DNA from 3 places in the Colwellia sp. NW0002-52-1 genome. Region 3 is predicted to be linked to each of the others. Evidence: predicted binding sites of a transcription regulator. Region 3 holds the regulator's gene; each other region holds the start of a gene.

What was found. The regulator FliA, encoded in region 3, starts transcription of late flagellar genes. The targets are predictions, from matches to a motif close to CTAAAGNTNNNNNNNNNNNNGCCGATA.
Region 1: AC27H3_RS09960 (VC2046/SO_2500 family protein) is a predicted target of FliA. The motif match lies at 2,677-2,703, and genes of this name have one in related genera.
Region 2: pomA (flagellar motor protein PomA) is a predicted target of FliA. The motif match lies at 1,852-1,878, and genes of this name have one in related genera.

The regions. Positions count from the first base shown of each region.
Region 1 is NZ_BAAJLU010000008.1:89,171-93,551, reverse strand. It holds gene AC27H3_RS09975 (MFS transporter) at 1-144, opposite strand, end outside; gene AC27H3_RS09970 (response regulator) at 528-1,244, shown strand; gene AC27H3_RS09965 (ATP-binding protein) at 1,321-2,613, shown strand; gene AC27H3_RS09960 (VC2046/SO_2500 family protein) at 2,736-3,269, shown strand; gene AC27H3_RS09955 (YchJ family protein) at 3,266-3,754, opposite strand; gene AC27H3_RS09950 (hypothetical protein) at 3,998-4,381, opposite strand, start outside.
Region 2 is NZ_BAAJLU010000001.1:534,828-539,208, reverse strand. It holds gene dxs (1-deoxy-D-xylulose-5-phosphate synthase) at 1-582, opposite strand, end outside; gene ispA ((2E,6E)-farnesyl diphosphate synthase) at 605-1,495, opposite strand; gene xseB (exodeoxyribonuclease VII small subunit) at 1,488-1,742, opposite strand; gene pomA (flagellar motor protein PomA) at 1,992-2,756, shown strand; gene AC27H3_RS02225 (flagellar motor protein MotB) at 2,769-3,704, shown strand; gene thiI (tRNA uracil 4-sulfurtransferase ThiI) at 3,932-4,381, shown strand, end outside.
Region 3 is NZ_BAAJLU010000013.1:71,907-76,287, forward strand. It holds gene flhA (flagellar biosynthesis protein FlhA) at 1-76, shown strand, start outside; gene flhF (flagellar biosynthesis GTPase FlhF) at 119-1,675, shown strand; gene AC27H3_RS13145 (MinD/ParA family protein) at 1,752-2,594, shown strand; gene AC27H3_RS13150 (RNA polymerase sigma factor FliA) at 2,613-3,329, shown strand; gene cheY (chemotaxis response regulator CheY) at 3,392-3,775, shown strand; gene AC27H3_RS13160 (protein phosphatase CheZ) at 3,806-4,381, shown strand, end outside.

The sequences.
Region 1 (4,381 bases), on a different contig from region 3:
TAACACAGGATAAGGTAGGGCGATACCGGCGCAACTGAAAAGCACAACAAGCATGACAGAAAATAGCGTTTTTTTGGCTACTAATGTTTCGGCGTTAGAGGTACTCTCTGTCGACTTTTGTGCTTGGGGTAAGTGAATTGTCATAGCGTACTTAACAGCAATTATTAACATAGATTTGTTCGAACATAATAAATGTCATTAGTAATTAAGTAAACTTCACTCAAAAGTATAATGAATATAACTTGAGAGTTTATTTTATTAAAAACCATTTAAAATCAGGTGGTTGGAAAAGTGTAATTAAGTGTTAACTCGCGGTAATAAGTTGTACTATTGCCGTAACACCTTGTACATAGCGTTGTTAATTAATTATAAACATTTTATGATTATTAAAAATTAGAGTCATTCATACTTTCAATGGTTGTTATTTATTGATTAGCGGTAAAACGCTAAAATAAACATTGAACCGTGTTGATAATACATCCATGAAAAAGACTGTTAGTTCAGTGTAATAAAGTAGGGCCAAATTAATGTCAGATAATAAATTGTCAGTAAAGAAGATATTGCTCGTTGAGGATGACCGCCAGTTATCAGATTTAGTCACAGAGTTTTTAGAAAACGAAGGTTATCATGTTAAACAAGAGTTTAGAGGTGATACCGTCGAAAAACGTGTGGATAAATTTGTACCTGATTTAATTATTTTAGACATTATGCTACCAGGCAAAGATGGTTTTACCGTTTGTAAAGAGTTACGTCCTAACTTCAAAGGTCCCATTTTAATGCTAACCGCAAAAGGCACTGATTTTGATCAAGTGTTAGGTTTAGAGATAGGGGCTGACGACTATGTTATTAAGCCTGTTGAGCCAAGAGTATTATTAGCACGAGTTAATGCGTTATTACGTCGTGGACAATTACCTAACGAAGGTAAAGAAAGTGCGGAAATTGATTGCGGAGAACTCCACATTAGTCGTGGTTCAAGACAAGTGTTATTACATGGTAAAAATGTCGATCTGACCAGTCAAGAATTCGATTTACTTTGGTTGTTAGCTAGCCGTGCAGGCGAAGTGCAAAATCGCGATTACATCTATAAAGCCGTTGTTGGTCGTGAATACGATGGTATGGACAGAAGTGTCGATGTACGTATTTCACGTTTACGTAAAAAACTGCAAGATAGTAATGAAACACCTTTCAGAATTAAAACCATTTGGGGTCAAGGCTACTTATTTGTTCCTGACGCATGGAGCTAAACATTATTTCAATGTGTAAACTGATGGGTTGCTACGCCAACTCATCAGAATTTCTTTCCTCTATTTAGGCACTTTGATGAAACTAGGTCGCTCATTTTTTAGCTTATACTTTCTAATAATCTCTATCTTTATCATCTTTTCTTGGATGTTAGATGAAGTGTGGAGCTCTTATTTAGAACAAGATATAGAGTCATATACTGGTTATAAAAGTATGCTGCTCTCGCTTTCTAATTATTTAGAAAAACACCCTGAAAACGAATGGCAAGATATTTTGTCGGGTGCTTCTAAAGAATGGAAGCTGTCATTAAAGCTAATGTCAGAACAGCAAGCAGAAAAAATTAGTCATCAACGCCATGATGTTATTAAAGAAGATAACACCCATATATTTTATGATAATGACGCCGTAGAAATTCATCACCGCATTAAGAGTACAGGTGCTGTGATTGTACTTGGCCCAGCAAAAATGCCAACCAGGCCAAGAGTTGAGGCTTTAGTTCGTGTTGTTTTACTGGCAAGTTTAGCATGTTTATTGTTTTTTTGGTTACGGCCTCTTTCTCGTGATTTAGATCAGTTACGAAAAACAGCCGTAGCTTTTGGTCAAGAAAGTTTTGATATGGTAGCCCCAAAAGCAAGATCAACAATGACTGAACCTATGGTGACGGCTTTTAATACTATGGCGAGTCGTATTAAACGTTTAATTGATGCTCATAAAGAATTATCTACCGCAGTAGCTCATGAATTACGCACCCCTTTAGCACGCACAAAATTTGCTTTACAAATGTTAGAGTGTACTGATGATAAAGTGAAGCAAGAAAAATACCGTAAGGCTATTAGTAAAGATATTTGTGAGCTAGAACAGCTGATCAGTGAAATGCTAATTTATGCCAGTTTTGATAATGAAAAGCCGGAGCTAAAGTTTACCAACGAAGCAGTAGTGGATATTGTTAAAAACCAAGTCGGTAATTTCCAGCAATTTGAACAAAACTTTACGGTGAATAACTTACTCGGCGAAGATAAAGTTGACCTTGATAAACAATTTATCGCACGAGCTTTGAACAACTACATTTCTAACGCAATAAAATACGGCAATGGTGAAATAGATATCACTATTTCAAAAAATGCCGATCAATGTCAGATAAAAGTGACGGATAACGGAGAAGGTGTTTGTGACGACTTTAAATGCACAATTTTTGATGCGTTTTCTCGTGGTGACATTTCACGCAATCGTGAAACGGGTGGTTTTGGTTTAGGCTTAGCGATAGTTTGCCGTATTATGGAATGGCACGGTGGTAGTGCTTCTGTTGTTGATAGTGAAAACGGTGGTGCGAGTTTTATTCTTAGTTGGCCAATTAAGCACATTGTAATTTAATGTATAGTAATTGTACAATATCCTGTAAATATTATAAAAATAGCTAATTAATTCAATCCAACCATAAAGTAATTTACTTAACTGCCGATAAATAAATATCGGCAGTAAAATAGTAGATTATTTTGACAATAGTAAACATATCAAACGACATTCTTGTTCATGAACTTCAATTAGGCGAGCAGCTTAACGAAAGTGTTCATAGCGAACGTCGTGCTGATTTTTCGTTGTTACTCGCTATGCTAACCGATGATGTTCGAGCTCATAGCCAGTTCAAACTACCACAAACCGTTACGCCTACCAATGTCACTACATCAGAGCTATTACGAAAGCGTTTCCAACTCCCTAATGAAGCACCAATTGCTTTAAAGGATATTGAGGATACGCAACTTTTTAATCAAGCTGATTTAATTGAGTCTAAACGTTTAGAACACCTACGTTTGATGAATGCATTAAGCCCTAATCCTTTAGCCTTTCGTGACGATGCTCGCTTTATAAACCAGCAAGTAATGAGTAACACAAGCTTGTATTGTCAGCAAAAATATAAAAATAAAGCATTAGAGCGACCTCAGCCCAATTTAGCGTTTAACGCTGAGGCATGGTTATCTGGCATAAAAAATACCCTTGAGAAGTCAGCTATTGTTGAGGCTGTTGCTTAAAGTGCGTTAGCACAACACTGTTTAAATTTTTTATTACTCAGGCAAAAGCACGCTTCGTTTCTTTTCGGTTTTTTTAGTACTTTACTTTCTGAGACATCACCATCTAGATATCGCCAAACACTATCTTCAATAATAAAATTTGAGTTTTCTTGCATTTGCCATATTTTCCCAAGATGTTGATAAAATGCTGAAAACATAACTTGTGCACTGTCATTATTATTGCTGCTTGTTTGGAACTCACTAGCACTATGAACAACAAGCTTTAACCACTTTGTTTGTATGGCCGATTGCTCTATATCAGCAATAGATTGTTCAAGCCTGCTAGAACTTGCATAGGTAAGGTAAATGTACTCAGCATTATTTGTTGCATAAGCAGAGTAACGAGAGCGCATTAATTGCTCTGGGGAGTTTGCTAACTTTGTCGCCGTTATTAAAGGTTGGCAACATTGTGCAAAGGTAAGTTCTAAGCCACATGGACATTGCATGGAGATATTCTTCTAAATTAAATTATTAAGAGTTTATCATGACATTGCAAAGTCGTTGAGCTATTTATGTAAGTTCATATATGGCAATATTTTGAGCTTACTGTCGGTTAAGCCGGCTTAATTTAAGCCCTATGAACAGCCTAAATAAGTCAGTCTTTATAAATAAAGCGATGTATTTAAATAAGCGTCTGAATTATTTTTTCAGGTTAAGTTTTCTGACTCGGCTTGAAAGCTAAGTCTGGTTTAATGTAATTTTTGTGCTTGGCAATTCTGGTGATGTTGCAATAATATGCATTGCGTTTTCCCTATAGCTGCACAGTGTGCTATGTCATTTAATTCGTCTTCATTATAACTCGCATCATTCAATATCATTGCAGAGCAAGTACCTTTTAATAAAGTGCTTTTAATATTTTCTAAGCTAACATTGACCTTATTCGTATTTACTTTCAATATTTTTTCAGGGTTAATTTTCCCCATAGTAGAGAGTTGCTCTAGCGAGTCATTTTCGGGATTAATCATTAAAATCCACTTGCTATTGTCGTAATGTTTCTGGCAAATATCTTGGTATTTTTCAGTTAAATCAATGGCGTTATTCACATGCACTACGTTACACCAAGCAGTAGTTAA
Region 2 (4,381 bases), on a different contig from region 3:
ATTATTTAACGCGCCAACATTTTCTGAAATCGACATTTCGTTATCATTTAAAATAACTAGCATGTCTTTATTGATATCGCCGGCATGATTTAATGCTTCAAATGCCATGCCTGCCGTCATAGCGCCATCGCCAATAACAGCAACAACTTTACGGTTTTTCGCTTCTTGCTCAGCGGATACGGCTAAACCTAACGCGGCAGATATTGAAGTACTTGAGTGCCCAACGCTTAATACGTCGTATTCACTTTCTTCACGCCAAGGGAAAGGGTGCAAACCGTCTTTTTGTCGAATAGTATGTAGCTGATCACGACGGCCAGTTAATATTTTATGCGGATATGCTTGATGACCTACATCCCAAAGTAAATGATCAAACGGAGTGTTGTACACATAATGCAAAGCGACCGTTAATTCAATTGTGCCTAAACCAGAAGCAAAATGTCCGCTACTTTTACTGACAGAATTTAACAGATAACGTCTTAACTCTTCGCTGGTTTTTGTTAATTGATTTTTATCTAATTTGCGCAAATCATTCGGACAATCAATATTGGCCAGTAAAGGATATTCAGCTAGGTTTATAGTCATATTATTCTATTAAATTTTTAAATTAATTTTTGCGGCTTACAATAAAAGTCGCAAAGTCGGACAAACTTTGTGTATTGTAAGGCAAAGTGTCTAAAGCTTGAAGTGCTTGTTGATATAAGTTTTCAGCTTTTTCTTGCGCACCTGTTAAACCGAGCAATGCTGGATAGGTACTTTTATTAGCCGCTAGGTCTGAGCCAGCTGGCTTGCCTAGCTCTTCTTCTGTTGATGTAATATCAATTATATCGTCTCGAACTTGATATGCTAAACCTACAAGTTTTGCATAAATTGCAAGCTGCTCTTTATCGTGTGCGGTAGCGTTATTACTACATTCTGCGGCCATTTTTACTGCGGCTTCTAATAACGCACCCGTTTTTAATGAGTGTAAATGTTCTAACTCAGCTAATGAAATTGCTTTGTCTGTTCCTGATAAATCAAGCGCCTGACCGCCACACATTCCTTGATAACCTGATGCACTTACTAAATAACGTAATAAGTTTATACGTTTGTTATCTACGGCTGCTGAAAAATCGTGATTCGCAATAATATCAAATGCTAAAGTTTGTAAACTATCACCAGCGAGGATAGCCGTTGCTTCATCAAACGCTTTATGACAGGTTAATTGGCCACGACGCAAATCATCATCATCCATGGCTGGTAAATCGTCATGTAAAAGTGAATAAGCATGAATACATTCTATAGCGGCCGCAACACCATCTATATCACTTTGTTCTGCATCTAAGGTTGCGCCGGTAATATACGCCAAATAAGGTCGCATACGTTTGCCGCCAATAAGCAAACCATAGCGCATAGCGTCTAAAAGTTTCTCATCGTTAATAACTAAGCTGTCGAGCTTTTTAGTTAGGTAATCGTTAATGCGAGTTTGCACATCGTCAATAAAGGCAAGTTTAGTCAAAGCTTTCAGTCTCGTTAGTATTAAATTTCTCTAATGTCGCTTGGCCATTTTTTTCGAGTAAAATATTGATTTGCTGTTCAGCACCTTTGAGCTTTTCTTGGTTATGCTGACTCAAATGTAAACCACGTTCAAACAACGTCATAGATTCTTCGAGGTTTAGATCGCCTTGTTCTAAATTTTGCACAATTACTTCTAATTCTACTAATGATTCTTCGAAGCTTAGATTTTCTATTTTCTTTTTGGCCATGGGCATTTTTTAGCGTGATATGAACTCTAGGCGCAAACTTACCTTAGCTGGGGCGCTGGGTCAATTAATGATGAATTTAAGACAATATTGCAAATACTCACAATATCTACTTAAGTTATTGACAGTATGGACGATAATAGAGCTATAACTAAGACTATAAGTATTCGCGTAAGACCTATTCATCAGGTATTATCAAACAAGAAATACCATTTGGTAAAAATATAGTTAAGAAACTTTTCGGAGGCATTTGTGGATTTAGCAACGTTAATAGGCATAGTCGGTGCAATAGGCTTACTGATTATGGCAATGTTACTCGCTGGTGACATTGGCATGTTTATGGATGCTCAGTCGGTGATCATCGTATTTGGTGGTTCAATTTTTGTTGTTTTATCAAATTATAACTTAGGTCAGTTTTTCGGTATTGGAAAAATTATCGGCAAATCTTTTATGTTTAAGCTGGAATCACCTGAAGAGCTAATTGAAAAATCAGTTGAAATGGCTGATGCGGCACGAAAAGGTGGTTTTTTGGCATTAGAAGAAGCTGAAATATCGAACGCTTTTATGCAAAAAGGTGTTGATATGTTGGTTGATGGCCACGATGCAGATGTAGTTCGAGCTACGATGCAAAAAGATATCGACCTAACGACCGAACGACATGAAACCGGCTCTAATATGATGATGGCATTAGCCGATGTTGCTCCTGCAATGGGTATGATAGGTACTTTAATTGGTTTAGTTGCCATGTTATCGAATATGGATGATCCTAAAGCCATTGGACCAGCGATGGCGGTAGCGCTTTTAACTACTTTATATGGCGCATTTTTAGCTAACGTTATTGCGATACCGATTGCTGCCAAGTTGAAGTTACGTTTAGCGGAAGAAAAAATGAACCAAGAATTAGTACTAGATGCTGTTCTAGGTATTCAAGATGGTCAAAATCCGCGAGTTATTGAAGGTTTATTAAAAAATTACCTTGCTGAAGGTAAGCGTGCTGTTAATACCACTGAAGAATAGCAGGAGTTAATTATGGCCGATAAATGTAAATGTCCACCTCCTGGGTTACCGGCATGGATGGGCACATTTGCTGATTTAATGTCGCTGCTGATGTGTTTTTTCGTGTTGCTTTTATCATTTTCAGAAATGGACGTTTTAAAGTTTAAGCAAATTGCTGGCTCGATGAAGTTTGCCTTTGGTGTGCAAAACAAAATTGAAGTAAAAGATATTCCTAAGGGCACGAGCATAATCGCGCAAGAATTTCGACCAGGCAAGCCGGAACCAACACCGATTGAAGTTATTCAACAGCAAACCATGGAAATGACGCAACAAATGTTGGAATTTCAGGCGGGTGATGAAACTGAAGCGGGCGGTAGACAAGAGCAACGTGGTGCTGAACGTGGTGGGCAATCACAAAGCACGGCAGATGCAATGTCGCAAGAGGCTATTCAGCAGGCAAAAGATGCAATAGAGCAAGCATCACAAGAAGAAGTGAATGAACTTGTGAAGAAAATAGCCGAGCAACTAGAGCAACAAATTCAAGACGGTGCTATTGAGTTGGAGTCGTTAGGTCAACAAGTGATTATTCGTATTCGCGAAAATGGCTCATTTCCATCGGGCTCTGCGTTTCTACAGCCACAGTTTAAGCCTATTATGCGAGAAATTGGCCTGTTATTAAATACTGTTCCAGGTGAGATAATGATTTCAGGTAATACTGATAACCAAGGTATAAGCTCTGAACTCTTTACGTCAAATTGGGATTTATCAAGTAAACGTGCGGTCGCTATTGCGCATGAAATCATTAAAGTACCGGGTTTTGATCAATCGAGGTTACTTGTTGTAGGTCACGCCGACACTCGGCCTTTAGTGCCTAACACTACTCGATTAAATCGACGATTAAACCGACGTGTTGAAATTGCCATTAATCAAGGTAAAGCAAAAGAAACTGACCCAATATCTATTCGATAGCAATGTTAAATAACGTGACATATTAATCATTTATTAAGGAGCACAAAATATGTGCTCCTTTTTTTATTCCCAAAGCCCAATAAAACTAATATAAAGCTCTAACTATTTATCTATATTGAGCTTTTATTTCACTAAAATTTGTCAAATATGCCATGTGCTGAACTTTTGCAAATTACAGTCGATCGGGTATATAATGCGCGCCATTCTAAGTGTGGGTATTATTGTTAATGAAATTTATTGTTAAATTACAGGCTGAAATTACGATTAAAAGCCGTCCGGTACGAAAGCGTTTTACTAAGATTTTAGAGTCGAGTGTGAAAAACGTTTTACGTCGTGTTGATGACCAAGTTACAACGCGCATGAACTGGGATAACATCGAAGTTAACACCGCTAATAATACGCCAGAAAATCGCTTAAAATTAATCGATACACTAAAGTCGATCCCTGGCATTCCCATGTTTCTTGAAGTGCAACAAACGAACTTTACTGATTTGCATGATATTTATGAAAAAACAGCAGCGGTACATGCAAAAAACATTGAAAATAAAACTTTTTGTGTACGTGTAAAACGAACAGGCAAACACGAGTTTAACTCGATAAAAGCTGAACAATATGTCGGCGGCGGTTTAAACCAACTCGTAGAGTCGGCGCGTGTAAAACTATCAAAGCCTGATTTC
Region 3 (4,381 bases):
GGGGTTACGTGTTATTTCTTATCAAGAAATTCCGGATGACAAACAAATTAAAATTGTTAGTGCTATTGGCCAGTAAAAAATATTTCAACGTAGTTGTACTGAATGATAAGGGTTGGCGATGAAAATTAGACGTTATGTAGCAAAAGATATGAGAACTGCACTCGCGCAAATTAAAGATGAGTTGGGTGTAGATGCAGTAATTATGTCAAATAAAAAGATTGCTGAAGGTGTCGAATTAATGGCTGCGGTAGATTATAACCAAAATATTAAACCTGTTGAGTCGAAACAAGAAAATAGCGCTGCAAGCCCAGAGCCAAACGCATTCAATAATAGCCAACCAGCGAGCCGGGTTGATATAGCTGAAGACACTGTCGCCATCAGCAGCGCCCCACAAGCTGCGGAGCAAACCTCAAATGTACCTGTTGACAGTTTAGCTGCGTTATTAAGCAGACAAGTTCAGCAAAATGGCTATGATAAAGCACCGGCCACACGTGCGTTCAATAGTAATATAGAAAATTCAGCCGTTAACGTAACCACGCATTCAGCTGTAAAACCTAATGCTGCTGAACAAGTTGCCGAACAAGATATTGAACAACAGTTTAAAAACTTTACTTCTCGTTTAGAGCAAAGCTCAGCTTTTGAGCCTAGCAACGACTTCCCTAATCAACAACAAGCTAGTATTAATCATTCAGCAAACTTAAATAATGATTTTGAAAACAAGCCTGCTCCTAGTGAACGTCAAATAAGTGGCAGTGAGTTTGAAAACATGCAAAAAGAAATGTCGTCTATTCGCCAGTTATTAGAGCATCAAATGTCTGGATTAATGTGGCAAGACATGGCACAAAAAGATCCAATGCGTGCGTTACTCGTCAACAAATTAATGGCGATGGGTTTAAATGAACAAGTGGCAGATCAAATTGCGGGTTACATTCCTGCTAATAGTGAAGAAAAAGACGCATGGCAACAAGCAAAACATATTATAGCGGAACAATTAAACACAACGAATAACGATATTATTCAGCGCGGTGGCGTAGTTTCTCTTGTCGGTCCTACTGGTGTTGGCAAAACAACAACCATTGCAAAGTTAGCGGCTCGTTTTGCACAAGCACATGGTGCTGATCAAGTGGTATTAATTTCAACTGACAGTTACCGCATTGCTGGATTTGAACAACTTGCCACCTACGGGCGCATTATTGGCTGCCAAGTAAAACTTGCTAATGACGGCAATGAACTAGACACCTTGTTACAACAGTTTTCGCAAAAGAAATTAATCCTAATAGATACCGCGGGTATGGGGCAAAGAGATATGCGATTGACTGAGCATTTGACTACCTTAATTTCTAATGCGCGTGTTAGAATTCGTAATTACCTAGTGTTAGCAGCCAATACACAACAACGTGTTATGCAAGAAAATGTTGAACGTTTTAAACGTATTCCTCTTGCCGGTTGCATCTACACTAAATTAGATGAGAGTCTTAGTGCTGGTGAAATTATCACTACCTCACTACAAAATGGATTAGCTATTGGCTATCTTACTGATGGACAAAGAGTTCCAGAAGATATTAAGGTTGCAAATGCTGAGAAATTAGTTACGCTTGCAGATAGAATGGCAAATAAGTCTCAAAGCTCAAATGCTGTTTCTTGGCGCACACCCGTAACAGCTGTTGCAGTTTAGTCGCCTTTAAATTGGCAGAGCAATTATACTGATTGAATATTTATGTCAATTGGTATTATATAGAGAAATTACTTAGATGATAGATCAAGCGAGCGGCTTAAGAAAAATGCAAGATCCCCAACAAATTAAAGTCATAGCAGTGTCAGGTGGTAAAGGTGGCGTTGGCAAAACCAATGTCTCATTAAATACTGCTATTTCCCTAGCTAAACTAGGCAAGCGCGTACTCGTGCTAGATGCTGATTTAGGTTTAGCGAATGTTGACGTTATGCTAGGTTTACGGGTGCAACGAAACTTGTCTCACGTATTATCTGGCGAATGTGAACTGGACGATATTATTATCCAAGGTCCAGGTGGTATCAATATAATTCCCGCGACATCGGGCACACAATCTATGGTAGATTTAACGCCTGCTGAACATGCTGGGCTAATACGTGCCTTTAGCGATATGCAAACCAAATTTGATATTTTAATTGTTGATACAGCCGCTGGTATCTCCGATATGGTTTTGAGTTTTTGTCGAGCATCTCAAGACGTATTATTGGTTGTATGTGACGAACCTACTTCAATTACAGACTGTTATGCACTTATGAAGCTGTTAAGTCGCGATCACGGCTTATTCAAATTCAAAGTAGTGGCGAATATGGTGCGCAGTGCCAAAGAAGGCCAAAACTTATTTGCCAAGCTTTCAAAAGTTACCGATAGATTTTTAGATGTAACTTTAGAGCTTGTTGCCGTAGTACCCTTTGATGAAAATATTCGCAAATCAGTGAGAAAACAACAAGCAATTGTTGAAGCATATCCTGACTCCCCTGCATCTATTGGCTTTAAATCTCTTGCCAAAAATATTATCAGCTGGCCAGTGCCCAAAGAGGCTTCAGGACATTTAGAGTTTTTTATCGAGCAATTGCTAGAACACTAACAACCAAAAAAGTGAGCTATAGTGGGAAAACTACATACTTATAGTGTTGATAAATCGGCTTTGTTAGAACAACACACGGTGCTTGTAAAGCGTATCGCTTATCATTTACTTGCCCGATTACCCGCTAGTGTAATTGTTGATGACCTTATCCAATCAGGCATGATAGGCCTACTTGAAGCATCAAACAACTTTGACAATACCAAAGGTGCCAGCTTTGAAACTTTCGCTGGCATTCGCATTCGTGGTGCTATGTTAGATGAGATCCGACGCGGTGACTGGGTGCCTCGTTCAGTGCATAAAAATAGCCGTATGGTCAGTGAAGCAATAAAAAACTTAGAAGCTGAGCACGGTCGCGATGTGAGCGACTATGAAGTTGCTGAAAAATTAGAACTTTCAATTAATGAATATCATCAAATTTTAAACGAAGTCAGTGCAGGGAAAATACTCGGTATTGATGATTTAGGTGTGAGTGAAGATGTTATTGAAGTTGCTCATAGTCAGCAGCCAGATGAACCGTATGCTAATATTGAACAGAGCTTTTTCAAAAAGTCATTAGCTGAATGTATTTCCTCTTTACCCGAACGAGAAGCTTTAGTACTGTCATTGTATTATGATGAAGAGCTTAACCTTAGAGAAATAGGGCAAGTTCTTGACGTGAGTGAGTCTCGGGTTAGCCAAATACACAGTCAGGCGATGCATCGCTTAAAAGCACGTATGCAATCTTGGCAAAGTTAAGTAGAATAGTTAACTATAATAATAGAAACGTAGAAATTTAAATGTTCTCACCGGAGGGTGCCTTGGATAAAAATATGAAAGTACTTGTTGTTGATGATTTTTCAACAATGAGACGAATAATCAAAAACTTGTTACGTGACTTAGGTTTTACCAATATTTCAGAAGCAGACGACGGCAACACAGCACTGCCGATGCTTAAAGATGGTAACTTTGAGTTTGTTGTTACAGACTGGAATATGCCTGGCATGCAAGGTATTGATTTACTTAAAGCCATAAGAGCAGACAGTAACTTATCTCACATACCGGTATTAATGGTGACAGCTGAAGCTAAGAAAGAACAAATTATCATGGCGGCGCAAGCCGGTGTTAACGGCTATATTGTAAAACCATTTACGGCAGCAACGTTAAATACCAAGCTTGACAAAATATTCGAACGTCTTGGTTAATTATCAATTTTTGTTAGGCAAGGCTGTTTTATGAGTACAAAAACTAATGTCCATATTTCTTTAGAGCAAGCAAAGTTATTGGTTGAATACATTGAGTCTGATCAACAAGCTAAAGCGAATGAATTAATAGCAGAAATTCAAAGCCCAATTAATTCTGAACTATTCGAAGAAATAGGTAAGTTAACCCGCCAATTACATGACTCTTTGAATAACTTTCAAATTGATGAACGTTTAAATGATTTAGCGACAGCAGATATTCCTGACGCTAAAGAAAGGTTGAATTTTGTTATTAGTCATACTGAAGAAGCTGCTAATAAAACTATGGACGCCGTTGAAGCAATATTTCCGGTAGTTGATGGTATTCAAAAGCAAATTAGTACGGTTAATCCGCTGTGGCAAAAATTAATGCACAATGATCTTGATGTCGTTGAATTTAAAGCTTTATGTCAAGATATTGATGTATTATTGAAAACAACTGAAAAAGAAAGCAGTAAAATTCATCGCTTAATGACAGATGTTTTAATGGCACAAGACTTTCAAGATCTTACAGGCCAAGTTATTCGAAAAGTAATTGATTTGGTACGCGAGGTTGAAGAAAGCTTAATT